Regions from separate parts of the Brenneria roseae subsp. americana genome, predicted to be linked through region 3. Evidence: predicted binding sites of a transcription regulator. Region 3 holds the regulator's gene; each other region holds the start of a gene.
The links. Region 3 encodes LexA, which represses DNA repair genes until DNA is damaged. Its sites were predicted from a motif close to TNCTGTATGTACATACAGNA; they were not measured.
Positions count from the first base shown of each region.

Region 1: uvrB (excinuclease ABC subunit UvrB) is a predicted target of LexA. The motif match lies at 4,982-5,001, and genes of this name have one in related genera.
Region 2: uvrA (excinuclease ABC subunit UvrA) is a predicted target of LexA. The motif match lies at 2,420-2,439, and genes of this name have one in related genera.

Region 1 is NZ_QDKJ01000013.1:70,606-81,698, forward strand. Features, by position in the region: gene B4923_RS15950 (class I adenylate-forming enzyme family protein) at 1-767, shown strand, start outside; gene B4923_RS15955 (gamma-glutamyltransferase family protein) at 757-2,379, shown strand; gene B4923_RS15960 (VOC family protein) at 2,385-2,825, opposite strand; gene uvrB (excinuclease ABC subunit UvrB) at 2,854-4,866, opposite strand; gene bioD (dethiobiotin synthase) at 5,634-6,311, opposite strand; gene bioC (malonyl-ACP O-methyltransferase BioC) at 6,304-7,065, opposite strand; gene bioF (8-amino-7-oxononanoate synthase) at 7,055-8,203, opposite strand; gene bioB (biotin synthase BioB) at 8,291-9,328, opposite strand; gene bioA (adenosylmethionine--8-amino-7-oxononanoate transaminase) at 9,423-10,718, shown strand; gene B4923_RS15995 (CidA/LrgA family protein) at 10,829-11,093, shown strand, end outside.
Region 2 is NZ_QDKJ01000001.1:259,947-271,039, reverse strand. Features, by position in the region: gene uvrA (excinuclease ABC subunit UvrA) at 1-2,332, opposite strand, end outside; gene ssb1 (single-stranded DNA-binding protein SSB1) at 2,583-3,122, shown strand; gene B4923_RS01165 (group II intron reverse transcriptase) at 3,737-5,617, shown strand; gene B4923_RS01160 (LacI family DNA-binding transcriptional regulator) at 5,852-6,886, opposite strand; partial or broken gene B4923_RS21250 (carbohydrate ABC transporter permease) at 6,889-6,996, opposite strand; gene bglB (beta-galactosidase BglB) at 7,085-8,182, opposite strand; gene B4923_RS01145 (metal ABC transporter ATP-binding protein) at 8,688-9,395, shown strand; gene B4923_RS01140 (metal ABC transporter permease) at 9,392-10,246, shown strand; gene B4923_RS01135 (metal ABC transporter substrate-binding protein) at 10,278-11,093, shown strand, end outside.
Region 3 is NZ_QDKJ01000005.1:277,851-288,943, reverse strand. Features, by position in the region: gene B4923_RS08725 (DoxX family protein) at 165-560, shown strand; gene B4923_RS08720 (glutathione S-transferase family protein) at 662-1,651, shown strand; gene B4923_RS08715 (LysR family transcriptional regulator) at 1,744-2,640, opposite strand; gene B4923_RS08710 (pirin family protein) at 2,751-3,449, shown strand; gene zur (zinc uptake transcriptional repressor Zur) at 3,563-4,072, shown strand; gene B4923_RS08700 (CsbD family protein) at 4,223-4,432, opposite strand; gene lexA (transcriptional repressor LexA) at 4,850-5,458, opposite strand; gene B4923_RS08690 (diacylglycerol kinase) at 5,568-5,933, opposite strand; gene plsB (glycerol-3-phosphate 1-O-acyltransferase PlsB) at 6,074-8,545, shown strand; gene ubiA (4-hydroxybenzoate octaprenyltransferase) at 8,624-9,496, opposite strand; gene ubiC (chorismate lyase) at 9,512-10,033, opposite strand; gene groL (chaperonin GroEL) at 10,447-11,093, opposite strand, start outside.

The DNA of each region.
Region 1 (11,093 bases), on a different contig from region 3:
TGCGGGAAAAAACACGGCTGGCGCAAAGCGATTTATCCTGTGTACGGGTGGTACGCATGGGTTCAGCCCCGGTGAGCGCCAGCCTGATAAACCAAATCCATCAGCTTTTGCCCGCCGCCCGGATTATCAATGCCTACGGCACCACCGAGGGCGGCCCGGTGGTTTTCGGCCCTCATCCACAGGGAAAAGCATTACCGCTGCTGGCGACAGGCTACCCTCACCCACAGGTACAACTTCGGCTGCGCGCCGAGGACGGCCAGTTGTCGCGGTGCGGCGTACTGGAACTGAAAAGTCCGGCGCTGATGCTTGGCTACCATCAGCGACCGGATATTCCCACGCCTTTCACACCGGACGGGTATTACATCACCGGTGATGTCTTCCGCAAGGATGAGCAGGGATTTTTCACCTTTGTCGGGCGCCATGACGATATGTTCGTCTGCGGCGGGGAAAATATCTATCCGAGCGAAGTTGAACAACTGCTGGAGCGCCATCCGGCGGTACAGTCAGCCTGCGTCGTACCGGTGGTCGATGAAATCAAGGGCCATAAACCGGTCGCCTGGGTCGTTTTACGCCCCGGCCAGCAGATAGACAGCGAAACACTCAAAGCCTTCACGCTACAACAGGGGGCAGCCTATCTGCATCCTCGCCATATCTGGCTGGTTGAGCACTTGCCGCTGGCCGGCACCAACAAAATCGACCGTAAAACACTGATGGAAGAAGCTGCACGCCGCCTATTGCCCGACACTGGAGCGCATCATGACCTTTAACTGGCATAACCCTTATCCTACCGTGCGTACGCCGCTGTTTGCCCGCAATGTGGTGTCCACCTCACATCCGCTGGCGGCACAGGCCGGAAACCGGGCGCTGCTGGCAGGCGGTAACGCGGTGGACGCGGCTATCGCCGCCGCGGCGATGTTAACCGTTGTCGAACCGGTCTCCTGTGGACTCGGCAGCGATGCCTTTGCGCTGGTCTGGGACGGAAAACAACTACAGGGATTAAATGCGTCCGGCTGTGCGCCGGCAAGCTGGACGCTGGATTTTTTCCGCCAGCGTCATGGCGAAGACGGCAACGGGTTAGCCCGCCGCCCGCTGCGCGGCTGGGACAGCGTGACCATCCCCGGCGCCATCGCCGGCTGGGAGAAGCTGCACCAGCGCTATGGCCGCCTGCCGTTTGCGCATCTGCTGTCGTTCGCCATCGAGGTGGCTGAACGCGGCGTTACCATCGCGCCGATGGTCGCCCATAAATGGGCGTTGGCGGTCACCGAACTCCATCAGCAACCGGGCTTTGCCGCGGCGTTCATGCCGCATGGCCGGGCACCGCTTATCGGCGAAAAATTCACCTTTCCGGCGGCAGCCCGCACGCTGCGCCTGCTGGCCCAACAAGGGGCAGCCGCCTTTTATCAGGGAGAGATTGCCGAAAAACTGGTGGCCTGGTCTCAGGCCACGGGCGGCAGCCTGACTCGTGAGGACTTAGCCCACTATCGCCCCGAGTGGGTAACGCCAATCAGCCAGCGCTACCGTGGGTATGACGTTCATGAGATCCCACCCAATGGTCAGGGCATCGCGGCGCTGATTGCGCTCGGCATTCTGGAACGTTTTGATCTGGCCTCGCTGCCGCTCGACAGCGCGGCATCACAGCATGTGCAAATTGAAGCCATGAAGCTCGCCTTTGCCGATGTTTATCGCTACGTGGCCGATCCGCGCTCAATGGATGTCACCCCCGCTCAGATGCTGGACAGCGGCTATCTCGATGCGCGGGCAAAGCTGATTGACCCGGTCCGCGCCCGTCCCCCCGCGGCGGGCATGCCCGCCAGCGGCGGTACGGTATATCTGACTACGGCAGATGAAAACGGAATGATGGTCTCCTTCATTCAGTCCAATTACATGGGATTTGGCTCAGGCGTCGTGCTGCCAGACTATGGCATTAGTCTGCAAAACCGCGGCGCGGGTTTCTCCAGCGATCCGCGTTCCGCCAACGTGGTAGCGCCGGGCAAACGCCCGTTCCACACCATCATTCCGGCCTTCCTCAGCCGTAACGGGCAGCCGCAGATGAGTTTTGGCGTGATGGGCGGCGATATGCAACCGCAGGGGCATGTGCAAACGCTGGTGCGGATGCTGGATTATCAACAACAGCCGCAGGCGGCCTGCGATGCGCCGCGCTGGAAAGTGAACCGCGATTTTTCGCTGGATCTGGAATCAACCATGCCAGCAGATACCGTTAACCGGCTGGCCCAGCTCGGCCATCGGCTGAAATCGGTTAACGATCCCTATATGGACTTCGGTGCCGGTCAGTTTATCTGGCGATTATCCGATGATGTCGAGCACGGCTATATCGCCGCCAGCGACAGCCGGCGGGATGGTCAGGCGGTGGGGTTTTGAGATGTTTACCCCGCGGGTGCGCGCAGCCAGGGGGTATGCGTGACCCCGATCAGCATCCCTTCCGGGCTGAGGAAACGGGTTACCCGCTGCCCCCAGGGTTCCAGCCGGTTTTCCACCAGCAGCGCATAGCCTTGCTGTTTAATCGCCTGCGTTGCCTCGTCCATATCGGCAACCTCAAACTCCAGCCAACTCTGCGGCACCGGTAAATCTGACGGCCACGACGCCTGTCCGAAGCAGGATTGGCTGGCCTGTTCGAGCGGCCACAGCGAAAAGTGTTTTACTCCTTCCAGCGCATCCGTCACCAGATAATCAGGGCTGCCCTCCAGCGGCTTCAACGGCAGACCGAGTGTTTCAACGTAGAGCGCATAGCTGGCCGGGACCGATGTAACGATGGGTCCAAAGCCGGCAATAAACAGCACCTGCACACCGGGTATCGCGATATCCATAATGACCCCTTAAAACGTTTTTGTTAATTCAGGAAGCGGCAATAAATTGCGCCCGCAGCGCCTGTACCTCATCACGCAGACTGGCCGCTTCTTCAAATTCCAGATTCTGCGCGTGCATCATCATTTTGCTTTCGAGCTCGCGGATTTTCTGATCCAGCGCCTTCGGCGTCAGCAATGCATAGCTGGCTGACGGTTCGGCGGCTTTCTTGCTACGCCCTCTGCCTCTGCCGTTACTCGATTGACCAATTTGCAGGATATCAGCAATTTTCTTGTTCAGTCCCTGCGGCACAATGCCATATTTCAGGTTGTAGGCCTGTTGTTTTTCACGGCGGCGCTCTGTTTCGCTAATCGCGCGAGCCATTGACGGCGTAATTTTGTCGCCGTACAGAATCGCCTTGCCATTCAGGTTACGCGCCGCACGACCAATGGTCTGAATCAGCGAACGTTCCGAACGCAGAAAACCTTCTTTGTCGGCATCAAGAATCGCCACCAGCGACACTTCCGGCATATCCAGACCTTCCCTCAGCAGGTTGATCCCCACCAGAACATCAAATTCGCCAAGACGCAAATCGCGAATGATCTCCACCCGTTCGACGGTATCGATATCCGAGTGCAGGTAACGCACGCGTTCGCCGTGCTCTTCCAGATACTCGGTTAAATCCTCCGCCATGCGCTTGGTCAACGTCGTCACCAGCACGCGCTCATTCACAGCGGCGCGCAGACGTATTTCGGACAGCAGATCGTCCACCTGCGTCGCCACCGGACGGACCTCCAGCACCGGATCCAACAGCCCCGTCGGACGCACCACCTGATCGATCACTTCGTTGCCTGATTTCTCCAGCTCGTAGTTACCCGGCGTGGCGGAAACGTAGATCGTCTGTGGCGCCAGCGCTTCAAACTCCTCAAACTTCATCGGGCGGTTATCCAGCGCGGAAGGCAAGCGGAAACCGTATTCCACCAGCGTTTCCTTACGCGCCCGGTCGCCGCGGTACATCCCGCCGATCTGCGGTATGGTCACGTGTGATTCATCCACCACCAGCAGCCCATCGGCAGGCAGGTAGTCAAACAGCGTTGGCGGCGGCTCACCGGGGCCACGCCCGGACAGAAATCGGGAGTAGTTTTCGATACCGGAACAATAGCCCAACTCGTTCATCATTTCCAGATCGAACTGCGTGCGCTGGCTGAGACGCTGTTCTTCCACCAGCTTATCGTTCGCCAGCAGCACCTTGCGGCGTTCGGCCAGTTCAACCTTGATATCTTCCATCGCCTGCAAAATACGCTCGCGTGGCGTCACGTAGTGCGTTTTAGGATAGATGGTGTAACGCGGCATTGTCTGGATAACCTGTCCGGTCAGCGGGTCAAACAACGATAGCCGCTCGACTTCCTCATCGAACAGTTCGACACGTAACGCCACGTCATCCGATTCGGCAGGAAAGATGTCGATCACTTCGCCGCGCACGCGAAAAGTGCCGCGCTGAAACGCCTGATCGTTACGGGTGTACTGCAACTCCGCCAAGCGCCGTAAAATGGCGCGCTGGTCAATCAGCATCCCCTGCGTCAGATGCAGCATCATTTTCAGATAGAGATCGGGATCGCCCAGACCGTAAATCGCGGAAACCGAGGCCACGACCACCACGTCTCTGCGTTCCAATAGCGCTTTGGTCGCCGAAAGACGCATCTGCTCAATATGTTCATTCACCGACGCATCTTTCTCGATAAACGTATCGGAGCTTGGAACATAGGCTTCAGGCTGGTAGTAATCATAGTAGGAGACGAAATATTCCACCGCGTTATCGGGGAAAAACGCCTTCATTTCACCGTAAAGCTGCGCGGCCAGCGTCTTGTTCGGCGCCAGAACCATGGTTGGGCGATTCAAATCGGCAATTACGTTCGCGATGGTAAACGTTTTGCCGGAACCCGTCACACCCAACAGCGTCTGATGCGCCAACCCATCTTCCAGCCCTTCCTCCAAACGGCGAATGGCCTCAGGCTGGTCGCCTGCCGGTTGAAATTCGGACTTCAGTTTAAAGACTTTACTCATAGTTAAACACGCTACTCATGAATGGACGATCAATGGCAAGCAGAGGGAACGCCATGGCGCTTCCTTGACACTTAACTATTATGGGAAACAATCGCGAACTTTACTTCCGCCATGATACTGGATATAAAAACAGCATCAAGAAAATTATTGCCGGATTGGATGATTATCAAACAAAGACATCGGCTAGCACATTCATGGATGATCGGCTAGCAAATATCAGGATTATTTATCCCCAATCTCACGATTCCTGTAACGTAGAGGTATTACCAGTGATGTGAATTTATGCAACTACGCGTCAGGCCTTAACAAGAGACTTGATTTTAATTAATGCAATGATTTTTAACGAATTAATCAAAAAGCGGAGAATAGCGCCAACCTGGCGACAACCCGCGCCGGCTCTCGTCTGGCGCGATTTTTCTATCCCTAATGCACACAGTTATCCACAGAAATGGTGGATAACTCTCACAACGCCGCACCCGCTCTGAGTTGCTGAAATACTACCTTCATCTTATATCGTGATTGATATGGATTTTTTTCACGTTCTTTGTGCGATTTATCTTATAAGTATTAGACTGAAAAATACTAAAAACAGACGCCCCTATGCAGGCGTAGCAAGGGCTTACCAGAAATTTCAAGATGCTTTTTTCTATTGAATACGGCAAATACCATGCTTATTACCAATCTTAGCCATAAAGATCGGCGTTTGCCATTAACGAAATGAGTCCCGCATAAGAGAAACTCATCGCGCTTTGCCTGCATAAAAGCGATTAATCCAAGCGTGTCAGATCGATATACTGTCCCAGAGGTTGCCGTTGAGGCGCCGCCAAATGCGGTATTTCTCCCAGCATGGGGGCAGGCAGCCGCTGCTGTAAACTGCTCAGGTATTCCTGGTGCCGTTTGCCCGGCGGCGTGATGTCGTTGGCAATCCAGCCGCTCAATTTCAATCCCGATTGCGCAATCGCGCTGGCTGTCAATAATGCATGATTAATGCAGCCCAGCTTAATCCCCACGACCAGAATGATCGGCAACTGCTCCTGATAAACCCAATCAGCAAACGTTTCCCGCGCCGACAGCGGGGTAAACCAGCCGCCGGCGCCTTCCACCAGCAACCAGTCGGCCTGCGTCTCCAGCATCCGTAATCCCTCGGACAACACGGGCAGATGAATCGGTCGCTGCTCCTCGGCACTGATAATATGTGGCGACGTCGGTTCAATAAACGCCATTGGATTCACCGCCTGATAGTCAAGCGGCACGCTGCTGTTGGCCTGAAGCGCCAACGCATCGCCGTTTCGCACGCCGTCGGGGGTAATGTCGCAGCCGGACGCAACCGGCTTATAACCGGCGGTACGGTATCCGGCGTGATTCGCGGCCTGCAACAGTGCGCAACTGGCGATAGTTTTACCGACTTCCGTATCCGTACCCGCGACAAACCAGCGTTTAATCACGATAGATCACTCCGTAAATCAATTGGTAGCTGAGCGGATAGCCTTCTGAGCATCGCGGATAAACCGACGATAATCCGTTTAAGCGGGAACGACTCAGCAATCCGGGGGCTCGTCCCTGATGCAACCAGGTCGCGCCAATCCCCTTTAATGACTTCATTAACGTCAGCACATCCGGGAAGTAACACGTGATACGCTCCTGACGAAGCTGATAACGATAAGGCTGACAAGCCGCTTCGATCGCGCCGGCGGAGAGAAAATGATTCACACGACGGGTGCCGTCCAACTGCGTCCAGGCATGAGAAAGCTCGCTCAGTGACCCCTCCGCCAACGTAGAAAAAGCAATGATCCCCTCCGATCGCGTGACCCGATACAGCTCAGCCAGCGCACGGGGTAAATCATCACACCACTGCACCGCCAGATTGCTATAGCTAATATCCACGCAGCCGTCTTCCAGCGGCAGATGTTCGATATCACCTTGCACGTAGCGTTCAGCCGCCTGATGTCGGCTGGCATGGCTCAGCATGGCCGGAGAGAGATCCAATGCGGTAACGCGTTTCCCCTGCTGTTGCCAATAGCGGCTGAAATACCCCGTCCCGCAGCCCGCATCCAGAACCCGGGTCCCACCGTGCGGCGGAATTAAATCAAGCAGGCGCTCCCCGCTGGTGCGTTGCAATTCGGCAAAACGATCATAGCTGGCCGCCGCCCGTCCGAACGCCTGCGCAATCGCCTGCTTATGGCATGTATCAGCGAACATGATGCAGCACCGCCAGCAGTCGTTCGATATCTTCCGGCTGATGATCAGCCGTCAGCGTAATGCGTAAACGCGCACTGCCGGGCGGTACGGTGGGAGGACGCATCGCGCTCACCCATAGCCCCTGCTCACGCAGCGCCGCCGTTAACGCCAGCGTGCGGGCATTATCCCCCACCACCAGCGGCTGGATGGCGCTCAGAGAATTCATCAGTTGGTACGACGACGCCGAAAAACCAGCACGGAACTGAGCAATATTACGTTGCAACCTATCCCGCCGTGCCGGTTCGTTACGAATACAGTGTAATGCGGCGCTCAGTGCACAAGCTTGCGGCGCGGGCATCGAGGTGCTGTAAATCAGATGACGGGCGAACTGCAAGAAGTATTCCGCCAGCGGTTCGTCACACAGCACGGCCGCGCCGCTAACGCCGAAGGCTTTGCCGAACGTCACAATCAGCAGTTCCGGTTTTACGCCCTGTTGCCAGCAGCTTCCGCGTCCTTCTTCCCCGGACACGCCAATGCCGTGGGCATCATCCACCATCAACAGCGCACCGTGCGCGCTCGATTGCGCATGTAACTGCGCTAACGGCGCGCTATCACCGTCCATGCTGAATACGCCTTCGGTCACCACCAGCGTTTGGCCTTCTGCGGGTTTTTCCAGCAGCTGTTGCAGGCTATCTGCCTGATTATGCTGAAAACGCCGTAACGTCGCCGGTGAATGTGCCGCCGCCTCCAGCAAGGAAGCATGGCTCAGCTTATCAGCCAGAATGCGGTCGCCCGTTTGGGTTAAGGCCGCGACAACCGCCTGATTCGCCGCATAGCCGGAAATAAACAGTACGGCACGCGGGTATCCCAGCCAGTCGGCCAGTTGAGTTTCCAGTGCGGCATGCGCATCGGTATATCCCGTCACATGGCCGGAGCCGCCGCTGCCGACGCCGTATCGGTCCGCGCCCTGCTGCCAGGCCCGGATAATCTCAGGGTGGTGGCTCAACCCCAGATAGTCATTACTGGAAAAATTCAGATAACAGCGATCGCCTTGTCTCAGCCAGCGTCCGCTGCTCCCCTGATTGATCTGCCGCTTGCGATACGCATCGTCCTGTTGTCGCTGCGTCAGCGCCTGTTCAACACGGGTTTGCCAGCTCATCTCTCGTCGCTCCGCGTTATCTTGCCCTGCAATACCGATGACAGACGCGGTTTACACGGCCGTATGCGTTTAAACCACAGAATGGTTTTAAACCGCCGCATTGTAAAATTGCTCGCTGTCGCTATGAATCAGCTGATCCGTCAGTCGCTGCTGCTGTTGGTTGTCGCCATACTCGACTTCGGTCTGCTGTGGGTTCAGCCCCAGCTTACGGAATAACGCCAGATCCTTATCTTCTTTTGGATTCGGCGTGGTCAGCAGTTTGCAACCATAAAAAATGGAGTTGGCCCCCGCCATAAAGCACATCGCCTGCGTTTGTTCGCTCATCTGCTCGCGCCCGGCGGATAGCCGAACATAGGAAGACGGCATCATGATACGCGCAACGGCAATGGTGCGAATAAAATCAAACGGATCGACATCGTCGTTATCGGCCAACGGCGTGCCTTTTACCTTGACCAGCATATTGATCGGAACGCTTTCCGGCGGCGTCGGCAAATTGGCCAGCTGTACCAGCAATCCGGCCCGATCGCGCACGGTTTCGCCCAGCCCGACAATCCCGCCGGAACAGACCTTGATCCCTGCGTGGCGCACTTTATCCAGCGTATCAAGACGTTCCTGATAGCTGCGCGTGGTGATGATATTGCCGTAGAATTCCGGTGAGGTATCCAGATTATGGTTATAAAAATCCAGACCGGCGGAAGCCAGACGCGCCGCCTGATCGCCGCTTAACGTACCGAGCGTCATGCAGGTTTCCATCCCCAGATCTTTGACGCCCTGCACCATTTGCTCCAGATAAGGCATGTCGCGTTCATGGGGATTCTTCCAGGCCGCGCCCATACAAAAACGGGTAGAGCCTGCCGCTTTTGCCTGACGCGCCGACGCCAGCACCTGTTCCACCTGCATCAGTCGTTCCGTTTCAATCCCGGTACGGTAGCGGGAGCTTTGCGGACAATATTTACAGTCTTCAGGACAGGCGCCGGTTTTAATCGACAGCAGCGTACTCACCTGCACCTGGCGGGGATCGAAGTGTTGTCGATGGATTTGCTGGGCCTCAAACATCAACTCCAGAAAAGGTTTATTGAATAGGTTTTGTGCTTGCTCAAGCGTCCAGTAAATGCGGTCAGCCATATCGGCATCTCCAAAATAAAATCGTTTTATCAGTTTAAATTAACCCGATATACTGTCAACCAAATCAAACTCAAATTGGTTTACATAAAATATTATGACTTCGGAAGACCTGGCATTTGACCAGCGCCACATCTGGCATCCTTACACTTCAATGACCCACCCGCTCCCTTGTTATCCGGTGGTGTCAGCCAATGGCGTCGAACTGCAACTTGACGACGGGCGCAAACTGGTCGATGGCATGTCCTCCTGGTGGGCGGCGATTCACGGCTATAACCATCCGGTGATTAATCAGGCGGTGCAGTATCAGCTGTCGCAAATGTCGCATGTGATGTTCGGGGGCATTACGCACCCGGCGGCCATTGCGCTTTGCCGCCAGTTGGTGGAGATCACTCCGACCGGGCTGGAGTGCGTCTTTCTGGCTGATTCGGGGTCGGTTGCCGTTGAAGTGGCGATGAAGATGGCGCTGCAATACTGGCAGGCGCGTGGCGAAGTGCGCCAGCGTTTTCTTACCCTGCGCCACGGTTATCACGGCGATACCTTTGGCGCGATGTCGGTGTGCGACCCGCAAAATTCCATGCACAGTCTGTATCAGGGCTACCTCCCCCATCATCTGTTTGTGGACGCGCCACGATGCGGCTTTGACGCCGACTGGCAGGACGCCGATATTGCCCCGTTGCGCACCACACTGGCCGAGCAGGCGCACGAGATCGCCGCCGTCATTCTGGAACCGATTGTACAGGGCGCTGGCGGCATGCGTTTTTATCATCCAACGTACCTGCGACAGGTACGTGAACTGTGCGACCAGTACGGCATACTGCTGATAGCGGACGAAATTGCGACCGGATTTGGCCGTACCGGTAAGCTGTTCGCCTGTGAACACGCGGGGATCACGCCGGATATTCTGTGTCTGGGGAAAGCGTTAACCGGCGGCTATATGACATTATCCGCCACGCTGACCACCCGCCCGGTTGCCGAAACCATCAGTAACGGCGCGGCGGGATGCTTTATGCACGGTCCGACCTTTATGGCCAATCCGCTGGCCTGCGCCGCCGCCAATGCCAGCCTGTCGCTGCTGGCGGAAAATCGCTGGCAGCAGCAGGTAAAAACCATTGAACAACAGCTACGTCAAGGGCTTATGGCTTTCGCCGCATCCGAACAGGTCGCCGATATCCGGGTGCTGGGCGCGATCGGCGTCGTGGAAACCCGCCAGCCGGTGAATATGGCGCGGCTACAGCGATTTTTTGTTGAACGCGGCGTCTGGATCCGTCCATTCGGCAAGCTGATTTACCTGATGCCTCCCTTTATCATTCAACCTGCGCAGCTGCATCTGCTTATTACTGCTATCGGTGAAGCGCTTGCGGACGCCAGCCTGTTTAGCAATGACGTCTGAATCACATCAGGAAACGGTAAGACGGACATCTCGCACGGAAAACCTGTGAGCTGTGGCACGCTAATTCTATTAGCGTTATGATAAGCCCTTCAGTTAATCAGGAATTCCCCATGCGTAATACGATCACACTATGCTGGCAGTATTTACGCGCTTTCGCATTGATTTATCTCTGCCTGCTGGCAGGCAATGCGATATCCGCGTTACTTCCGCTGACCATTCCCGGCAGCATCATTGGTATGCTGATTCTGTTCACTCTGCTGGCCTCGCAAATTCTGCCTGCTGAATGGGTGAAGCCGGGTTGCCACCTGTTAATCCGCTATATGGCGTTGTTGTTCGTACCGATTGGCGTGGGCGTCATGAACTATTATGACCTGC
Region 2 (11,093 bases), on a different contig from region 3:
TTTCCAACGTTTCACGGTTATAACGCTTACCTTTACACTGATCGCACGGCACATAAATATCCGGCAGAAAGTGCATTTCCACTTTGATCACACCGTCACCCTGGCAGGCCTCGCAACGTCCGCCGCGGACGTTAAAGCTGAAACGACCAGGATTATAGCCGCGGGTTCGCGCTTCCGGCACGCCGGCGAACAGTTCACGGATTGGTGTAAAAATGCCGGTATAGGTCGCCGGGTTGGAGCGCGGCGTGCGGCCAATGGGGCTCTGATCGATATCGATAACCTTGTCGAAATGTTCCAGCCCCTGAATTTCACGGTATGCCGCAGGCTCCGCCAGCGTTGCGCCGTTTAACTGACGCTGCGCCAGCGGGAACAGCGTGTCATTAATCAGCGTGGATTTGCCCGAACCTGATACCCCGGTCACGCAGGTAAACAACCCTACGGGCAGGGTCAGGGTCACATCTTTAAGGTTATTGCCTTTCGCACCAATCAGCTTCAGCACTTTGGTCGGGTCAGCCGGAACGCGGTGTTCGGGGACTTCAATCTTGCGTTTGCCGCTCAGGAACTGCCCGGTCAGCGAGTCAGGCACCGCCATAATCTGCGCCATTGTGCCTTCGGCCACAATCTGACCACCGTGTACACCCGCCCCCGGTCCGATATCAATCACATGGTCAGCGGCACGAATCGCATCTTCATCATGCTCGACCACAATCACGGTATTGCCCAGATTACGCAGATGAATCAGCGTTTCCAGCAAACGCTCGTTATCACGCTGATGCAAACCGATGGACGGTTCATCCAGCACGTACATCACCCCCACCAAACCCGCGCCAATCTGGCTTGCCAGACGGATACGCTGCGCTTCGCCACCGGACAAGGTTTCTGCCGAACGTGAGAGCGACAGGTAATTAAGCCCGACATTAACCAGGAACTTCAGACGATCGCCGATTTCTTTCAGCACTTTCTCTGCAATCTGAGCGCGTTGCCCGCTGAGCTTCATATTCTGGAAGAAACTCATCGCATGGCCGATGCTCATATCGGAAATCTGTGGCAATGTAGTTTGTTCGACAAATACATGGCGCGCTTCTTCACGCAGACGCGTACCGCCACAACTGGCGCAAGGGCGATTGCTGATAAACTTCGCCAGTTCTTCCCGCACCGCGCTGGATTCCGTCTCTTTATAGCGGCGCTCCATATTGTGCAGAACGCCCTCAAACGGGTGACGACGCACCGAGGTATCACCCCGGTCATTAATATATTTGAACTCGATATTTTCTTTGCCTGAACCGTAAAGGATCAGTTGCTGAATGGAATCGCCCAGACTTTCGAACGGTACATCAACATCAAATTTGTAATGGTCGGCCAGCGAACGCAACATCTGGAAATAGTAGAAGTTACGGCGATCCCAGCCGCGGATCGCTCCTCCCGCCAGCGACAGCTCCGCATTCTGTACCACCCTCGCCGGGTCGAAAAATTGCTGAACCCCCAGGCCATCACAGCTTGGGCACGCGCCAGCCGGGTTGTTGAATGAGAACATACGCGGTTCCAGCTCATGCATGCTGTAGCCGCAGACCGGGCAGGCGAAGTTGGCAGAAAACAGCAGTTCCGGCATCGTCGGGTCATCCATATCCGCCACCACCGCACTACCGCCGGAGAGTTCCAGCGCCGTCTCAAACGACTCCGCCAAACGCTGAGCCAGATCGTCACGCACTTTGAAACGATCGACCACCACTTCGATGGTATGTTTTTTCTGTAATTCCAATTTCGGCGGATCGGAAAGATCGCAGACTTCACCGTCGATACGCGCACGGATATATCCCTGCGTCGCCAGATTCTCCAGCGTCTTGGTGTGCTCGCCTTTACGGTCTTTCACAATCGGCGCCAGCAGCATCAGACGCTTACCTTCCGGCTGCGCCAGCACGTTGTCCACCATCTGACTGACCGTCTGGGCATCCAGCGGAATATCATGCTCCGGGCAACGCGGCTCACCCACGCGCGCAAACAGCAAACGCAGGTAGTCATGAATTTCGGTAATCGTCCCCACCGTGGAGCGCGGGTTGTGCGAGGTAGATTTCTGCTCGATGGAAATCGCCGGCGACAGGCCTTCTATATGATCGACATCCGGTTTTTCCATCAGCGACAGGAACTGGCGCGCATAGGCGGAAAGTGACTCGACGTAACGTCGCTGTCCCTCGGCATACAGTGTGTCAAACGCCAGCGATGACTTACCTGAACCAGATAACCCGGTGATCACTATCAGCTTGTCGCGAGGGATTATCAGATTGATATTCTTGAGATTATGAGTACGGGCACCACGAACTTCGATCTTATCCATTCACACACTTCCCGGAATAAATACAGTTTTGCATCATCTCACTGATGGAGACAACCGGTACGAAACGTGCAATTATGGCACAAAAAAAGCTGAATGGATATCCAGTATCCAATCCGTTTTCTATGCAAATGTTGCAAACGTTTTCTTCATTTTTGATCGCGTTCCGCAGGTATGATAGATACTTTTCCCATGTTAAGATTGATCGTTTAGACTTGAAAATAAATCTATTGATTCATCAGGAGACACGAGCATGGCCAGCAGAGGCGTTAATAAAGTGATTCTTGTCGGACATCTGGGGCAAGACCCAGAAGTTCGCTATATGCCGAATGGTGGTGCAGTTGCCAACATCACTCTGGCCACGTCCGAAAGCTGGCGTGACAAGCAAACCGGCGAGCAGAAAGAAAAGACCGAATGGCACCGCGTTGTCCTGTTCGGCAAACTGGCGGAAGTCGCAGGCGAATACCTGCGCAAAGGCTCTCAGGTTTATATTGAAGGTTCACTACAAACCCGTAAATGGGCCGATCAGTCTGGTGTAGATCGCTACACCACTGAAATCGTGGTCAACGTCGGCGGCACCATGCAAATGCTGGGCGGACGTCAGAGCGGTGGGGCAGCGCCTGCCGGCGGCGGTCAGCAGCAAGGTAGCTGGGGCCAACCTCAACAACCGCAGGGCGGCAACCAATTCAGCGGCGGCGCTCAACCACAGCAAGCCCGCCCTGCTGCGCAAAATAACACGCCGGCGCCCAGCAATGAGCCGCCAATGGATTTTGACGACGATATCCCGTTCTAAGTGCGCCGTTTTGCTTTGTAAATCAAGTGGTTAACTCAAGTTATTGAGTTAATCATAGGCTGTTGGAGTGCCTATTGCAAGCCTGACTTATCCTTACCCAGTAATGGGTTTGAACCTCGAAAGAGGGAGGGGAGTGTAGCATGTCAGGAAAAGGCTGGTTGCGGGGAAATAACCTACTTTGCGCCAGCCATTGCAAATCCCATATGGTTAAGCCTGATTGGTTGAATCATAGTTCATAGTGGGTTTCGGGATATCTATGGCTCACGGTTATTCAGGAGTCATACCAATATTTATAGTAATTATTTGTAGAAGGTTACTATATCCAACAATATTGGCACCTGCTCGGTGGGAGTGGTAATTGAACGTAAGTGAAACCTAAGTGGGATGCTCCTTGACTACAAAGAAATACGGGATTACCTAAGTTGGTTAAGTAATTAACCAATATGGTAACGGAGACTCCATAGTACCCAATGTAGCTCTGTAATGGAGTCGCAATTGGCTAGCCAATCTGAAAAATATATATAAATTGATAAGTAATTATTAATTAAATTATATTCGTAAGGGGGAAGGGAGTCAGTTGGATCTATACTAATAGAAGCGAGGTTCGATAGTCAGTGCTATCACAGGGAACACTCAATGCTCTAAGTGGTATAAACAAAGCCAGTATACAAGGATATAAGATCAAGAAACTGCATAAAATCATGTGCAGTAATAAAGATCTTTGGGCACAGGCCTATGCCAATATTTATTCTAATCAGGGAGCCATGACGAGAGGAATAAATAACAATACGATGGATGAAATGAGCGTGGATAGGATTATTAATCTTATTCGGCTTATAAATTCAGGATCGTATAATCCCAAACCTTGCAGGCGCACGCACATACCTAAAGATGCCCGAAAACCGAATGGAAAGAAACGTCCATTAGGTATTCCAACTGGAGACGATAAATTAATACAGGAAGTAATGAGAATGCTATTGGAAGAGATCTATGAACCGGTCTTTAGCGACTGGAGCTATGGATTCAGGCCTAAGCGTTCCTGTCATTCTGCATTAAAAGAAATCAGAAACGGTTGGAAAGGAACAAAATGGGTATGTGATGTCGATATCAAAGGTTACTTCGACAACATTGACCACGATCTGCTGCTGAAATTCCTGAGCAAGCGGATCGCTGATAACAAATTTCTGGCGCTTCTCAAGAAGTTCCTGAAAGCTGGTTATCTGGACAACTGGCGTTACTTTGGCACCCATAGCGGGACACCACAAGGTGGTATTATCTCCCCTATTCTTGCCAATGTATTTCTCCATGAACTTGATGAGTTTATGAAAAATAGAATCAGCGAGTTCGGCAAAGGGGGACGGAGGAAACCCAATCCCATATACAAAAGAGCACTACAGAACCGGGCAAATCGTATTAAATGGATCAGGCAAGGTTTCGGCGCTTCAGGAATGCCTGCTGATGAGCAGAAAATCCAAAAATGGAAACATGAAGCGGATGAACTGGAGAAACAGTTGCGCACGCTATCCAGTGTTATTATGGATGATACTGAATTCAAAAGAATGCGGTATGTTCGATATGCTGATGATTTTCTGATTGGTGTGATAGGAAGTAAAAGTGAGGCAAAAAAGATAATGAAAGAGGTTGTCGATTTTGTTGAAACTGAACTTCACTTGGAAATATCAAAAGAGAAATCCGGCATTATTGACCCAAAGAAAGGATTCACTTTTCTCGGTTATGAAATTAAAACACGCCGTGAAAGCAAACAGGTCAAATGTGTTGTAGGGCTTAATACAGATGGAAGTAAAACTCATGCGGTAAAACGTACGATAACGGAACATATCCATCTGGGCGTACCGAGGGAAAGAATCCTGAAATTCTGCTCTCTACGTGGCTATGGGAATTACGATGGCGGATATGGTGACAGCTCTGGCCGGCCAGCAATGATGCACATGTCTGACTATGAAATCATTGGTCAGTACAACGCCGAAATGCGCGGCTACGCGAATTACTACAATCTCGCCCCCGTTCTCTATCTCAATAAGTTGCATTGGATATGGGAAAATAGTCTTTATAAGACGCTGGCAGGTAAACATCGGACGTCACGCACCAAAATCGCACGGCGATTAAGGCAAGCGGATGGCAGGTATGTTTATCGGGAAAATCGTAATGGAAAGGTATATGAGTTGGAGGTATTTAGACTCAAAAACAGGAGTGCGCCAAAACATAGTTCACCGGATATATTGCCGAATACGCATAAATATTCTGGCAGAACTGAATTGCTGGACAGGATGGCTGCACGCCAATGTGAATATTGCGGTACCAGAACCGGTCCTTTTGAAGTCCACCATGTGAGGAAACTTAAGGATATCAAGTCGGGTACAGATAACTGGAAGAAGCTGATGATCGCCCGTAACAGGAAAACATTAGTGCTCTGCCGGATATGTCACGTCAATCTTCACAGAGGAACACTGCCAGACCGAAGAAGCCTTGTTTGATCCAATGGAGAGCCGTATGCACAGAAATGTGCACGTACGGTTCGGTGGGAGGGCAACGGCTAACCCGTTCTGGGCGCACGTGCCCTACCCAACGATTTATTTTTTCATAGTTTGGATAGAATATCGCTGTAAGGCCCCGCTAGTGCGGGGCTTTTTTCTTTATGGCCGATATCCCCCTGACGCGTCGTTTCCATCAGGAATGCGGTTTAAGTTTTAGCGAGTGGTTGAGGCGAGCTACAACGCCCGCACCGACCCCCTGATCACCACGCGCCCCGCCAGTTCGGTACGCTGGGCAACTCCCAGCGCCTGTGATGGCGTCAACTGCTGCGTCAGCAGTTGCAGCGAAGCCCTGGCGATAGCCTCAAAGGGAAGATTCACGGTCGTGAGCGAAACGGGCAGCATATCAAGCGGCAAAATATCATCCATACCCATGACCGAAATATCGTCCGGTACGCGTAACCCATACTGGTACAGAGCATCCACTACGCCAATGGCCTGATTATCCGCGGCACAGAAAACAGCCGTCACGCCGAGACGATCGGGATGGGCGGTCAGCCAACGCAAGACGGCATCCCGCGCCGTTCGCGGGTGGAAATCCGGCAATGACAGAATCAACGCTTCGTCTACCTCAATTCCTGCCTGACACAACGCTTCACGATAGCCCCGCTCACGCTGTTTGATGGTCATACGGGATGTCCAGGTGAGATGAAGAATGCGCCGGTGTCCCTGTCCGATAAGATAGCGCACGGCAGCCGCAGCCGCATAATGGTTGGCGGGCATCACGCAATTCAACCGCATGCCGGGGTCTTCCCCATTAATCAGCACCGCCGGAATACCGCTTTCCGCAACGGCATTCAGCAGCATGGGGTGATCGTCGTTCACAATCAGGATGCCGCTTTCACGCCCGTCCTGTAGCTCACGCAGCAGTTGCTGTTCGTTAATGGTATCGTGCTCGCCCAGAAAAGGACGCAGTTGGATATTGCGTTGCAGACAGAGGGTTTTCAGCGCGTTAATCAGGGTCAGCGAGACCAGATTGTAATCATTTTCCAGCATCAGGTTGCGCGGCGTGGCCAGCATAATATGGCGCAGTGGCTCGGTATGGGGCGCCACCGCCTTACCTGCCTTATGCAAGGGATAGCCTTGCTCGACGGCAATCGCCATGATGCGCTGTTTGACTTTGGCGCTGATGGGCGCAGTGCCGTTCAAAGCACGGGATACCGTGCTGATTGAAACCCCGGCGCGATCGGCAATATCCTTGAGTGTCGACATCGTTATTTCATCCCCGTATTGGCAATACCTGTGGCGATGTATTTTTGCAGGAAGACAAACACCGCCGTCACCGGCAACAAAGAGAGCATGGTCGTCGCCAGTATATAATGCCTGCGGGTGTCAGATCGTTCACTTTACGCGTGTTGATCCACCGTTCGCTGTAGCGGATCGCTTCCAGACTCGCCATTGCCAATCTCTTCAAACAGAATGTAATTGCGCCAATAACATCAGCATGACCAGTGCTTGTCCGTAAGGCACGGCAACATTGGGAATATCGCGGTAAAACTGTAAATCGTGTCCCATGGCGGTACCGTCGGAGACGCCCTGCACCACGCCCGCATCATCAATCTGCGCGACGACGGCGGCAAACCCTTTATCCAACCGCGCCTGTGGAAAATCGTTCAACATGCCGAGCCGCCGCGCCGTTAGGATCCCGGCGATAAAGCCCGCGCTGGCGGAGGTTTCGAGCGGAGAATCCGGATCGTCCAGTAAAGTATGCCACAGACCGGAGTCGTGCTGACAACCTGCCAACGCCTGCGTCTGCTGCTCCAGAATGGCTTCCAGCGTGCGTAGCACAGGCGTAGACAGCTGATCCTGCGCCAGCACGCGCATTTCCGGCAGCACCAGCGTGATCCAGGCGTTGCCTCGCCCCCAGAAGGCATTGGCGTAATGATGTCTTCCGATGAATGTCCAGCCGTGATACCACAACCCGCTGCGTACATCCGCCAGATAGCGGGCATGGGTTAGCAGTTGATACTCGGCTTCTTCAATCAGATCGCGGCGTGACAACAGCCGCCCTGCCGCCACCAGAAAGAGTCCGGCCATAAACAGCGTGTCATCCCACAATTGTCCGGTGTTGGAGCGCTCTTTCACCGTGTGCTGAAAACCGCCATCTTCCGTTTTGGGTAACGAATGCAGCAGCCAGTCGGCCCATTCGCTTACCGCCTGCCGCCATTGCGATGGAGCTTGCGGGTTATCCAGACACAGCAGCGCCAGCACCAGCATCGGCGCCGTGGAATTGATCTGACGCGGCGGCAGGCCGATATCCAGCTTTTGCTGATACCATTGCTCCAGCGCCAGCAGCATGGCACGGTCCTGCTTCAGATTCGCCAGTTTCCAAAAACCGTAAAGCCCGACGCCCACTTCCCAATCCCATTCCTCAAACTGAATCGCCAGTTCATCGGCAAGATCGGTCTCCTGCGTCACGCTGTCGATGGCCTTTAGCCGGCAGAATGCCCGCGCCACCTGCTCCAGCAACGCTTCGGTTTGTAACTTATCGAGCGAGCCCGTCGGCATCTTATGCGCCCCCTGTTTCGTTAATTTAATGCAAATTTGCATTAATGTTGACTTGCATTCAAATTTTGACAATTCGCATTAATAAATAAGATTGCCGCCTTTTTATATGTGATGAATCCCACACAAACACGCTCTATAAATAAAGAGTTAAAATATTTTTAACGCGGCTCACATAAAACAGTTCATGACGACGGCGAAATAATGACGCGGCAATGCAAATTTGCACGATTAAATACCGTGCGGTTTCAGGAGAGAATTTTCAGCAACCCTGCGCATGACGCGACCCCTCATAACGGGGAAGTCTCATAACGTTTTTAAATACTTTTTTACCTATTCCGGCATTCCGCATTGAAATAAAAATGTTATGTTATAATATAACAATTCATATCAATGAGCGGATAACGATGATGAGCCTCTATTCCCTCTCCGCCCCCAAACGGGTACTGCTGGTGTCAGCGCTATTGTCATTCCTGTGGTTACTGGTTGTCTGGGCGGTGATGTTGCCATGATCGCATTACAAGAACTGGCGTTTGGCTACCGTGGCCAGACTCCATTGGGGATACTGAGCGGAAGCTTCAATTCGGGATCGCTAACGGCGATTATCGGTACGAACGGCAGTGGAAAATCTACGCTGCTAAAAACGCTGGCGGGGCTGCTTCCGCCGCTGTCCGGCACCTTTCGCATCAATAGTGAGGGAAAAAATACCATTGGCTACCTGCCGCAGCTTTCCGAGTTTGATCGACAGTTTCCTATCAGCGTCTGCGATCTGGTCTTGATGGGCTGTTTGCCGCACAGCGGTCTGCTGCGTGGTATTTCCGCCGATTGGCGTAATAAAGCAATACGGGCGCTTGAAGCGGTATCCATGGCCGGGTTCGCCCATCAGCACATCGGCAAGCTCTCCGGTGGGCAGCTACAGCGTATTCTGTTTGCCCGTCTGCTGCTGACCCAATCGCCCATCATTCTGCTGGATGAACCCTTTACCGGCATCGACAGCCAAACCACACAGACCCTGCTGACCATTCTTCAGCAACTGCATGAAGAAGGCCGAACGATCCTTACCGTGCTGCACGATCTGGAACTGGTTGAGCAACATTTCCCCCAGGTTCTACAGCTGATCAACGGCAGTCACCGCTGGGGAAACCGACAGCAGATCTTCGCCAGTCAGCCGACAAGCGCCAGTGCCGCTCCGGTACTGCGGAGCGTGGCGTCATGACGTGGTTTTATTTAATCAGTTCGCCGTTCGCCGAATTTGGCTTTATGCGTCGCGCACTGGTCGGCTGTCTGGTTCTGACGCTCAGCGCCGCGCCGCTGGGCTGTTTTCTGCTGCTGAGAAGAATGAGCCTGATTGGCGATGCGCTCTCTCACGCTGTCCTGCCGGGCGTTGCCATTGGCTATCTCGTTTCCGGCATGTCCCTGCTGGCGATGGGCATCGGCGGCTTTATTGCCGGGCTGTCGGTTGCCATGCTCTCCGGCCTGGTCAGCCGTCAGACGGAACTGAAAGAAGACGCCAGCTTTGCCGGCTTTTACCTCGGCTCACTGGCACTCGGCGTCACGCTGGTTTCCCTGCGAGGCTCCAGTATCGATTTGTTGCATGTGCTGTTTGGCTCTATTTTGGCCATCGACCGCGCCGCCCTGATCGACATTGCGCTGATCGGCTCGGCTTCTCTGATCGTGTTCGCCATTATCTATCGGGCGCTGGTGATTGAATCCTTTGATGTGACGTTCTTGCGCATTGCATCCGGCCGCCATCGCGCAATGATTCACGGCCTGTTTCTATCGCTGGTCGTGTTGAATCTGGTAGCGGGTTTTCAACTACTGGGCACGCTGATGGCGGTCGGCATGATGATGCTCCCTGCCGCCTGCGCCCGCTTCTGGACACAGCGGCTTTCCATCATGCTGGTGACGGCGATGCTTCTCGGCATGGCGTCCAGCCTGATCGGGCTGCTCTGGTCATACTACGCTGACCTGCCGGCAGGGCCGGCCATTATTTTGACCACGACGCTGTTTTTCTGTTTTTCAATTTGCTTCGGCCACAACGGCGGCATGCTCCGTGCTCGCCGCTGATTCCATAATGTAGAACTTCTGTGAGGAAAAAATGAAACGTTCACTACTCGCGCTTGCTTTATCCGGTCTGCTTTTAAGCCCGCTGGCGATGGCAAAAAACCTGAATGTGGTTGCCAGCTTTTCCGTATTAGGCGACATGGTCAGTCATATTGGCGGCGATCGCGTTACGGTAACCGAACTGGTCAAACCCAATGGCGATCCCCATGAATTCGAGCCGTCTCCGCAGGACAGCAAAACGCTGGCAAAGGCCGATGTGGTTTTCGTTAACGGTCTGGGGCTGGAAGGCTGGCTGGATCGGCTGGTTACCGCATCGGGCTACACCGGCAAAGTGGTCACCGCCTCCGACGGCGTCCAGACGCGGACCATGATCGAAGACGGCAAAACGGAAACCGATCCCCACGCCTGGAACAGTATGGGCAACGGGGTGATCTATGCCAACAACATCGTTAATGCGCTAATTGCGGCAGACCCGCAGAATGCCGACGACTATCGCAAACAGGGGGAAGCTTATATCCGGCAGTTAACCGAACTGGACAGCTACGCAAAGAAAACCTTTGCCGATATTCCACCAGAAAAACGCAAAATATTGACCAGTCATGATGCATTCGGCTATTTCAGCCAGGCATATGGCGTGAAATTCCTGTCGCCAGTCGGCTATTCCACCGAATCAGAAGCCAGCAGCAAAAAAGTGGCTTCACTGATCAAACAAATCAGAGAAGAAAAAATCAAAACCTACTTTATTGAAAACCAGACCGATCCGCGTCTGGTGAAACAAATTGCCAACGCCAGCGGCGCACAACCCGGCGGTGAGTTATATCCGGAAGCCCTGACCGATGCATCCGGCCCT
Region 3 (11,093 bases):
CAATTTTTCTGAAAAAAACCAACAATTATACTCGCTGGTGCGCCATACCGCGCCACTATACCATCTGTCCATAAGTTGATGACCGGGCGGATGTTTGTTTGCAGCCAGCCAGTCACCAGAACATCACAGGTAAGTAAGCCTTGTAAAAATTGATTGGAGACATGATGAAAAATTTAGAAAGTACCGCGCTGCTGATCGCCCGTATTTTAATGCCGATTCTGTTCATCTCGGCAGGATATGGAAAACTGGGCGATGCCTATGCTGGCACCCAACAGTATATGCAGGCGATGGGGGTTCCAACCTTCCTGCTGCCGTTGACCATTCTGTTGGAACTGGGCGGCGGTCTGGCCGTTCTGTTTGGTCTGCTGACTCGCACCGTGGCGCTGTTCACTGCGGGCTTTACGATCCTGACGGCGCTGATTTTCCATACCAACTTCGCTGAAGGCGTGAATCAACTGATGTTCATGAAAAACCTGACTATCGCAGGTGGCTATATTCTGCTGGCGGTAACGGGTCCGGGCGCATTCAGCATCGACCGTATTCTGAATAAAAAGTGGTAAGGCAAGGCGTGTTCCGCCTGTACTACACTTAATATCCAGATAAACGACGACAAACGCAAAACGTGTCGTCGTTTTGCCATTCTTCAATTTGCGGAGGATTTATGGGGCAACTGATTGACGGCGTATGGCACAATACCTGGTACGAAACAAAATCTACCGGCGGACATTTCAAACGTTCGGAATCACATTTTCGCAATTGGGTCACCCCTGACGGTCAGCCTGGCATCACCGGTCATGGCGGTTTTCAGGCGGCATCAGGCCGTTATCACCTCTACGTTTCGCTGGCCTGCCCCTGGGCACACCGCACTTTATTAATGCGCCAATTAAAAGGATTGGAAACGCAGATTCCCGTTTCTGTGGTTCATCCCCTGATGCTGGATCACGGCTGGACCTTTGATGTCGATTTTCCAGATGCGACGGGGGACTCCCTTTATCAGCACGAGTTTCTCTATCAACTCTATCTCCATGCCAAATCTGATTACAGTGGCCGGGTCACTGTGCCCGTGTTGTGGGACACGGAGCAGCACACCATCGTCAGTAACGAATCCGCCGATATTATCCGCATGTTCAACAGCGCATTCGATCAAGCGGGCGCCAAAGCGGGTGATTATTACCCGGCCGCGCTGCGCCCGCAGATTGATGAATTGAACGGCTGGATCTATGACAAAGTGAATAACGGCGTCTATAAGGCCGGTTTTGCCACTAGTCAGTCTGCGTATGACGAAGCAGCCTCGGAAGTTTTTGCCGCCTTATCCCGGCTGGAATCCATCCTTGCGCAACAACGTTATCTGACGGGTTCGCAGTTGACCGAGGCAGACCTGCGGCTATGGACAACGCTGATACGTTTTGATCCGGTCTATCACACCCATTTTAAGTGCGATAAATACCGCTTAAGCGATTACCCGAATCTGTTTGGTTTTTTACGTGACATCTATCAGATGCCTGGCATCGCTGATACGGTGAACATGGCGCATATCCGCCACCATTATTACCGGAGTCACGTCACGATCAATCCACACGGCGTGATTTCACTGGGCCCGGAACAGGATCTGAACAGCCCCCACGGGCGCGACAGAGAGTTTGCCGGTTAACTCTGGTTGATGTCAGGTTCTTCGGCTCTCCCCTTTACCGGGAAGAGGATATTGATGGCCAAGTCCTGAAGTTGTCCGCCGTCGGCAGAGTCTCAAGCCTGATTGAGCAATTTGGGAATTTCCCGCAAACACCAGGATTTCGCTTCGCCCATACTATCTCGTCGCCAGGCCATGATGATCTGGCTCTCCATTGAGTATTCGGGGCTAACGACACGTAACCGACCTGCGGCAATATCCTGGGCCACCATGGGATAAGGCATCGTCGCCACCCCCAATCCTGCCAGCAAAGCGCGGCGTTTATCGTCCAGAGAGCTCAACGTCAGGCGCTGCTGTTTATCCAATAACTGTACCGTTAACACCGGACGTTCACGCGCGGTATCGGCAACAGCAATCCCACGGTATTTTATCCGGGTGACATCCGATAGCGGTTCCGGCTCCTGATGAATAGGATGGTCCGGGCTGGCCACATAGACACTCTTCAGCGTATAGAGTTTGCGTGTATTGATTTCGGAAGACGCGCGGAAATGCATATCCGGCGCAATAACAATATCTGCTCGTCCTTGTTCCAGACGCTCCCACGCCCCGGCTAACACTTCAGTCAGGATGGAAACCTGGGTATTGGCCTTCAGGGATAACTTATCGAGCAATGGAAAAAGCCGCTGACTGGGGATCAATGCCTCGGTCACAATCGTCAGGTGAGTTTCCCAACCGCGGGCCAACGCTTCCGCATCCGTCGTAAGCTTGTCCGCCGCTTCCAGCAGAATACGTCCACGCTCCAGCAACATACGGCCAACGTTCGTGAATTTGGTGCGGTGTCCGGAACGGTCAAACAGCACCACATCCAACTCTTCCTCCAGCTTTTGCATGGTGTAGCTCAGCGCAGAAGGCACTCGCCCTAACTCATCCGCCGCTGCGGCAAAGCTTCCCCGACGATCAATCGCGTCCATGACCCTCAAGGCTTCCAGCGTCAATGCCCGTTCTTTAGCCATTTTCGTACTCATTCAGGAATTTTGAATATACCGACCAGATTAACTAGCTAACAATCCAGCGTCCACACAATTACTATTTGTTTAAGAAATAAATAGTCAGGGCAATCACCATGATCATAAGAAGAGCGGCGGAGCAATGCGGTCAAGCTGACTATGGCTGGTTGCAAGCACGTTATACTTTCTCATTCGGCCACTACTTCGACCCTCAATTACTGGGCTATGCATCGCTGCGCGTGCTAAATCAGGAAGTGCTGACACCAGGCGCTTCCTTCCAGCCGCGCACTTATCCGCCCGTGGACATTTTAAATATCGTCCTCCAGGGAGAAGCGGAATACCGCGACAGTAACGGCCATCATATCTATGCCAAAGAGGGGGAGGTTTTACTGCTCGCGACTCAGCCGCATATCAGCTATAGCGAGCACAATGCCAGCAGTTGTAAGCCGCTGACGCGCATGCAACTGTGGCTGGATGCTTGCCCAACGCGAGAAAACGATGCGCTACAGCGCTTATCGCTGAACAAAACCGGCCATCGTTTATTGGCCTCACCAGAGGGCGAGCAAGGCAGTTTGCAACTCCGCCAACAAGTGTGGATCCATCATCTGGAATGGCAAGAAAATGAGCAACAGACCATTATGCTGCAAGGCAATCGGGCTTATTTGCAGTTGATTCATGGCTCCATGAGCATCCATGAACAGTCAGGCCCCCAGGTGCTGCACTGTGGTGACGGTGCGTTTATCCAACATGAATCGGCGTTGACTCTAACGGCTGAAACATCACTGCGGGCCTTGTTAATCGACCTGGTTGCCTGACACACGCCGTCTTCGCTAACGCACCTGATAAGCCGGCGTCACTGGCTCGGTGTTTTTCTCCAGCCGTGATAAGATATGCACTTCGTTTCTCTATCCGTCAGGGTGATATGGCAATGGATTCAACCACACAGGACAAATTACTTGCCCAGGCTGAACAGATTTGTCAGCAGCGCGGCGTTCGTCTGACGCCACAGCGACTGGAAGTGTTACGTCTGATGGCGCAACAGTCTGGTGCCATCAGCGCCTACGATCTGCTCGATCTCTTACGGATATCAGAACCGCAGGCTAAACCGCCGACAGTTTATCGTGCTCTTGATTTCTTACTGGAGCAGGGTTTTATTCATCGGGTCGAGTCAAACAACAGCTACGTGCTCTGTCACCATATTGAGGATCATAGTCACACCTCCGCACTCTTTATCTGCGACCGATGCAGTCAGGTTACCGAACGTCAGACTGAAGGGGTGGAAGAAACACTCCGTAATTTGGCGCAACAGGCGGGTTTTACTTTGCGCCACAGCGTGATTGAAGCGCATGGGCTATGTGAAAGCTGTCAGGAAGTCGCGACATGTAAACAAACGGATCATTGCGATCACGACCACAGCATACCGATCAAAAAGCGTTAGCCCTCACGATTACTCGCAAGGGCTAATTCAGCAGACACCTCCCTGTGTATCTGGCGCATCCGCGTAGACCCGCGGTATCGTTCCTTGTTATGCCAGTTTATCCTGACTCAGCCAGCAAGATTGCCATGCCGCCAGGGATGATGGTTTTCCTTACCAGAAGTATTTGTTACGACTTTCCCAGTCTTTTACTTCTTTCTCGGCAGCTTCCTGCTCGTAACCATAGCGTTCCTGGATCTTGCCAACCAATTGGTCACGTTTACCTTCGATAATCTTCAAATCATCGTCAGTCAGTTTACCCCACTGTTCTTTCGCTTTACCTTTAAGCTGTTTCCAGTTACCGCTGGTTTGGTCCTTATTCATAGTAATCTCCATAACTTAGGTTAAAATGGCATAAGTAAATAGTTACTTATACCCATATCGTTAATTTCAGCATTCATCATCAAATAAGATAAAAATGCTTATCTTGAAAATAATTATAGTAAATAATTCTGGTTATTTTATGTAAACCAGACCCTAAGTCTGAATAAATGATTTTTATAATGATGAAATAATTTAAAAACCACATAAAAACAGGAAGTAACGCATATATTTATTTACTCCCATCAAATGTAAATAAATATATCAACGGTATAACCCAAAAAGATCGGAGCACCGCGTCGGCAGGCAAGGTATCAAGGAGTGATGAATGAGGGGATAAACAACATCGCCCCGGAACGGGGCGATGCATGAATCAATGTCGGGACGGCAAACCTATCGCCTGGCGTAGGGTGCCTAAAGTCAGCTCCAGTCACCGTTACGAATTACGCCAACGGCCAGACCTTCGATAGAGAAACTCTGCTCGCGCAGATCGACGACGATAGGAGAAAACTCTTCGTTTTCAGCCAGCAACTGAACCGTATTCCCTTGTTTTTTTAGTCGTTTTACCGTCACCTCATCTTCAATACGGGCAACGACGACCTGACCGTTATGCACATCCTGCGTTTTATGTACGGCCAGCAGATCACCATCCATAATACCGATATCTTTCATCGACATGCCGTTTACCCGCAGTAAGAAATCCGCTCTGGGTTTGAACATGCCGGGATCGACCTGATAATGACATTCAATATGCTCTTGCGCCAGAAGCGGCTCACCCGCAGCAACACGGCCAATCAACGGAATGCCAGCCTCTTCTTCCATCAGCAACCGAATACCACGAGATGCGCCAGATACGATTTCAATCACCCCCTTGCGCGCTAATGCTTTCAAATGCTCTTCAGCGGCATTAGGCGAACGAAATCCCAGTTGTTGGGCAATTTCTGCACGCGTAGGCGGCATACCGGTCTGCGCAATATGATCGCGGATCAGGTCATAAACCTGTTGCTGTCTGGCTGTTAATACTTTCATTCCGCCCCCTGGTTGTTTATACAGTCTTGCTGTGAGTATATACAGGTCATACCCAATTGGGAACCGGGATGTGAGTAAACCTCGGTTTTTTATTAATTTCTGCCAACCTTCATGCAAAATGCCGCCACAGAATACTGCCCCAGACGACAGCCGCGAGCAGAATAGCCACAAAAACGGCAGCCGATCCGATGTCCTTCGCCCGGCCGGATAATTCATGATGCTCAGTGCCCACGCGATCCACGACGGCTTCAATCGCACTGTTCACCAGTTCAAAAAGCATGATCAACACGACCGCTCCGATAAGCAACAGCGTCTCGACCAGCGTGACGGGCAGCAGACAGGCGATAACCACCCCGACGATCGTCAGCACCGTTTCCTGACGAAAAGCCGCTTCGTGCCGCCATGCCTGTTTCAGTCCCTTAAGGGAATAGCCGGTTGCTTTGATAATCCGGGTCATTCCCGTTGCTTTATTCATTTATCCTCCGTTTTTTATAAAAATAGCTTATAAGAGATCGCCCGCATTTTAACACTTAACCGTTGTCTCATAACCACAGATCTCCAGCGCAGTTTCTGGTATCCTTGCGACGCATTGCTAACAAGAGGCTTCAAGTTGTTATGTCAGGTTGGCGTAAAATTTACTATAAATTATTGAGTTTCCCACTCGGGCTGTTAGTGAAAAGTAAAGTCATACCCATAGATCCCGTGACTGAGCTGGGTTTAGACCCGTCACGCCCTATCCTCTATGTGTTGCCTTACAATTCTCAGGCAGATTTAATGACACTGCGGACAAAATGTCAGACGCTTGGTTTGCCTGATCCCCTGCTGCCCGTGGACATTGGCGGAGTGGAACTGCCCAGTCATGTCTTTATCAATGACGGTCCCCGTCTTTTCCGATACTACGTTCCAAAACAGAAATCGGTAAAACTGTTTCACGACTATCTGGATTTGCACCGCGCCAATCCCGATCTGGATGTGCAAATGGTGCCGGTTTCCGTCATGTTTGGTCGTTCGCCCGGCCGTGAAGGACAAAATCAGGCTACCCCGCATTTGCGGTTGCTGAACGGTATCGAGAAATTCTTTGCCGTACTGTGGCTGGGCCGCGACAGCTTTGTCCGTTTTTCCAGCCCGGTGTCATTACGTTACATGGCAACCGAGCACGGTACTGACAAAACCATCGCCCACAAGCTGGCGCGGGTCGCCCGCATGCACTTCTCCCGTCAGCGATTGGCGGCGGTAGGGCCGCGTCTGCCGGTACGTCAGGAGCTGTTTAATAAGCTGCTTGATTCCAAGGCGATCAAAAAGGCCGTAGATGACGAAGCGCGCAGCAAAAAAATCTCCCATGAGAAAGCACAGCAAAACGCGATTGCCCTGATGGAGGAAATTGCCGCCGACTTCTCTTATGAAGCGGTTCGTCTGTCGGATCGTGTATTAAGCTGGACGTGGAACCGCCTCTATCAGGGCATCAACGTCCACAACGCCGAGCGCGTACGCCAACTGGCACAGGATGGACATGAAATCGTCTATGTCCCCTGTCACCGTAGCCACATGGACTATTTACTGCTGTCCTATGTGCTCTATCATCAGGGGCTGGTGCCCCCGCATATCGCGGCGGGCATTAACCTGAACTTCTGGCCCGCCGGCCCGATTTTCCGTCGCTTAGGCGCGTTCTTTATTCGCCGTACCTTCAAAGGCAATAAACTGTATTCCACCATTTTCCGTGAATATCTGGGCGAGCTTTTTGCCCGGGGTTACTCGGTCGAATATTTTGTTGAAGGTGGCCGTTCACGTACAGGGCGCCTGCTGGAGCCAAAGACCGGTACGCTGGCCATGACTATTCAGGCCATGTTGCGCGGCGGTACGCGCCCCATTACGCTGGTGCCTATCTATGTCGGCTATGAGCACGTCATGGAGGTCGGCACCTACGCGAAAGAACTGCGCGGCGCAACAAAAGAGAAAGAAGGCTTTATGCAGATGGTTCGCGGCTTGCGTAAATTACGCAATCTCGGACAAGGTTACGTGAACTTCGGCGAACCGCTGCCGTTAACCACCTACCTGAATCAACATGTACCGCAGTGGCGTGACGCCATTGACCCGATTGAAGCACAGCGCCCGAGCTGGCTGACACCGACCGTGCAGGATATCGCTACGGATATCATGGTACGCATCAACAATTCCGCTGCGGCAAATGCCATGAATCTCTGCTCAACGGCTTTGCTGGCTTCGCGTCAGCGATCTCTGACCAGAGAACAAATGCAGGAACAGCTGGATTGTTATCTGCAACTGCTGCGTAACGTTCCTTACCATAAAGACATCACCGCACCGAAAAAGGCGGCGGAGGAGCTACTGGAACACGCGCTGGGCATGGATAAATTTGAAGTCGAGAAAGACAGTATCGGCGACATTATTATTCTGCCGCGGGAACAGGCCGTGTTGATGACGTATTACCGCAATAACATTCAGCACCTGCTGATATTGCCGTCGCTCATTGCCAGCATGGCGATTCATCACCGCCGCATTACGCTCGCTGAAGTGGTTCGTCAGGTGACGCTGATTTATCCGCTGCTGAAGGCCGAACTGTTTCTGCATTATTCAAAGGAGCAGCTACCGGAAGTGATATCCACACTGGTAGCCGAGTTAACCCGTCAGCAGTTGTTGTGCAGCAAAGAAGGCGACTTGCTCATCAATCCGGCCCGTATCCGCACGCTGCAACTTTTAGCGGCCGGTGTACGTGAAACGCTGCAACGCTATGCCATCACGTTGTCACTGCTGGGAGCGAATCCTGAGATCAATCGCGGAACGCTGGAGAAAGAGAGCCGCAACATGGCACAACGCCTGTCCGTGTTGCACGGCATCAACGCGCCTGAATTCTTCGATAAGGCCGTTTTCTCAACGCTGGTTGCGACGTTGCGCAGTGAAGGCTACATCACCGACAGCCTTGAAGCGGCTCAGGGTGATATTTTGACAATCTACAATATTCTGGCCGATTTAATCACCCCGGAAGTCAGGTTGACGATTGAAAGCGCCAGTTCACCGGCGGAAACGGAAAATGACACACTGCCGGCAGTGGAAAACCATTCACAGGAATAACACCTTACGCCAGACAAAAACGGCGGCGAAGTATATCGCCGCCGTTTTATCAGCAACATCTATCAGCAACATCCCGCGTTACAAACCCAATATCACACCGGCAAACAACGCCATACCGACATAATTATTGTTTTTAAAGGCCTTGAAACAGGCATCACGTTCCCGCCCGGCGATCAAGCGTTGCTGATAAACAAACAGCCCGGTGGCCACCAGTAGCGAGGCATAAAAGACAGGGCCCAGCGATGTAAGGTAGCCCAGCGCCGCCATCAGTAACAAAGTGCCCAATTGCAGTAAACCAATGATCAACGTATCAAAACGGCCAAACAGGATCGCTGTGGATTTGATACCGATCTTGAGATCATCATCCCGATCAACCATCGCATATTGCGTATCATAAGCAACCGTCCAGCAGATATAAGCCAGAAACATCAGCCAGCAGGTTAACGGCAGCGTTTCACTGACTGCGGCATAGGCCATCGGAATTGACCAACCAAACGCCGCTCCCAGAACAAACTGCGGTAAATGGCTGACGCGTTTCATAAATGGATATACCCAGGCCAACGCCAATCCGGCAACGGAAAGCCAGATGGTCATCCGATTCAACGTCAGCACCAGACTGAACGCCAGCAGAACCAGCATCACAAACAGAACTTTTGCCGCCTGTTCACTGACCATGCCGCTGGGCAGAGGACGCGAAGCGGTACGTTTCACATGGCCGTCAAAATGACGATCGGCATAATCATTGATAACGCAGCCTGCTGCACGCATTAAAAAAACCCCGGCGACGAAAACAAACAGGACCCAGGGTTCAGGTATGCCGCGACCTGCCATCCATAAGGCCCATAGCGTTGGCCACAGCAGCAGCAGGGAACCAATCGGCTTATCAATACGCATCAAACGACAGTAAGCCAGCCATTTTCCCGCCGTTATACTTCTTTCCAACGGACTCATCTCCTCAATTGCCGGCTAGCCTTCACAGCTATCCGTAAAATAAAGCGGTGCTTCTGGCAGAAACAGTTCAGTCAGCAGAAACGGACTGCCAGAAAGACACAAACGCGAACGCCGCGCCCACAAACCGGCACAGCATCCGGTATGAATATAATCACGCGTCAGCGTCTCTTGCTGAAACAGATAACGACCCAACGGCTCATCACCGATCGCTTTCAAGCCCGAGCCGGCCCCTTCCAACGTTTGCAGAGGGATCAGTGTACGGCCAAACAGCCATGGCCGTTCATCGCCATAAAGCACGACCTCACGCAGCCAATAACGCTCACTGGCCGGCAAATGTTCCCGCTCATCGCACAGTTCTGAAGAAATGACAAAACGTTCATTGCAGAGTTCAACCGTCAGTTGGGTGCAATACGTCTCGAGCCGCTGCGTCATTGAGCCCGTTTCCATCAACCAGCTCGCAATATATCCGGGCAGAACCGGAGATGGCTCAGTACACCACTCAATGGCGCGCAGAAGAGCCGGCGCATCATCAGACATTGTCCCCACTCCGCCTTGGGCTGTTTCGTAAATAAAATAAACGTCTCATATTGTAGCGCAGAATGGCCTCTCTATGACATGTAATGAACCGATTGATCACGGATGAAACACGATTTCGGCAATCTTTTCGCACCGGGAAGACTTACTGATTTCAAAGGGAAAGTCACGTCATAACACGTAAGGCAGGACAACGTGCAGATAAAGCGGAAAAGAAACGCTCAGGCATAAAAAAACGCCTGGCGCGTCTCCAACATTGCAAAGCAACGGCCTGAAAGTAAAAGACGGCAGCCATAAAAAAAGCACTATCCGGCATAGCCTGAGATAGTGCTTTTTTGCAAAGCGTGGATGCAAACGAAAGTAATCAGGGATCAGATTGTCATCGGAACGCGGTGCCCGATGACAACGACACCTTATTACATCATACCGCCCATTCCACCCATGCCGCCCATACCACCTGCGGCACCTAAATCCGCCTTATCATCTTTCGGCAGTTCGGTAACCATACATTCGGTGGTGATCATCAGACCAGCGATAGACGCCGCGTACTGCAGAGCAGAACGGGTCACCTTGGTCGGATCCAGGATACCGTAGTCCAGCATGTTGCCGTATTCTTCAGTTGCAGCGTTGTAACCGTAGTTACCTTCACCCGCTTTCACGGTGTTGGCGATAACGGAGGCTTCTTCACCGGCATTAACCACGATCTGACGCAGCGGTGCTTCCATTGCGCGCAGCGCAACTTTGATGCCGACGTTCTGATCTTCGTTATCACCTTTCAGACCAGAAGCAGAGATAGAGGAAGCGGCACGAATCAGTGCAACACCGCCACCCGCAACCACGCCTTCTTCTACCGCTGCGCGGGTTGCGTGCAGGGCATCTTCAACGCGTGCTTTCTTCTCTTTCATTTCAACTTCAGTCGCTGCGCCAACTTTGATAACGGCTACACCGCCAGCCAGTTTAGCCACACGCTCCTGCAGTTTTTCTTTATCGTAGTCTGAAGTCGCATCTTCGATCTGCTGACGAATCTGGGTAACACGCCCCTGGATTGCGCCTTCGTCACCCA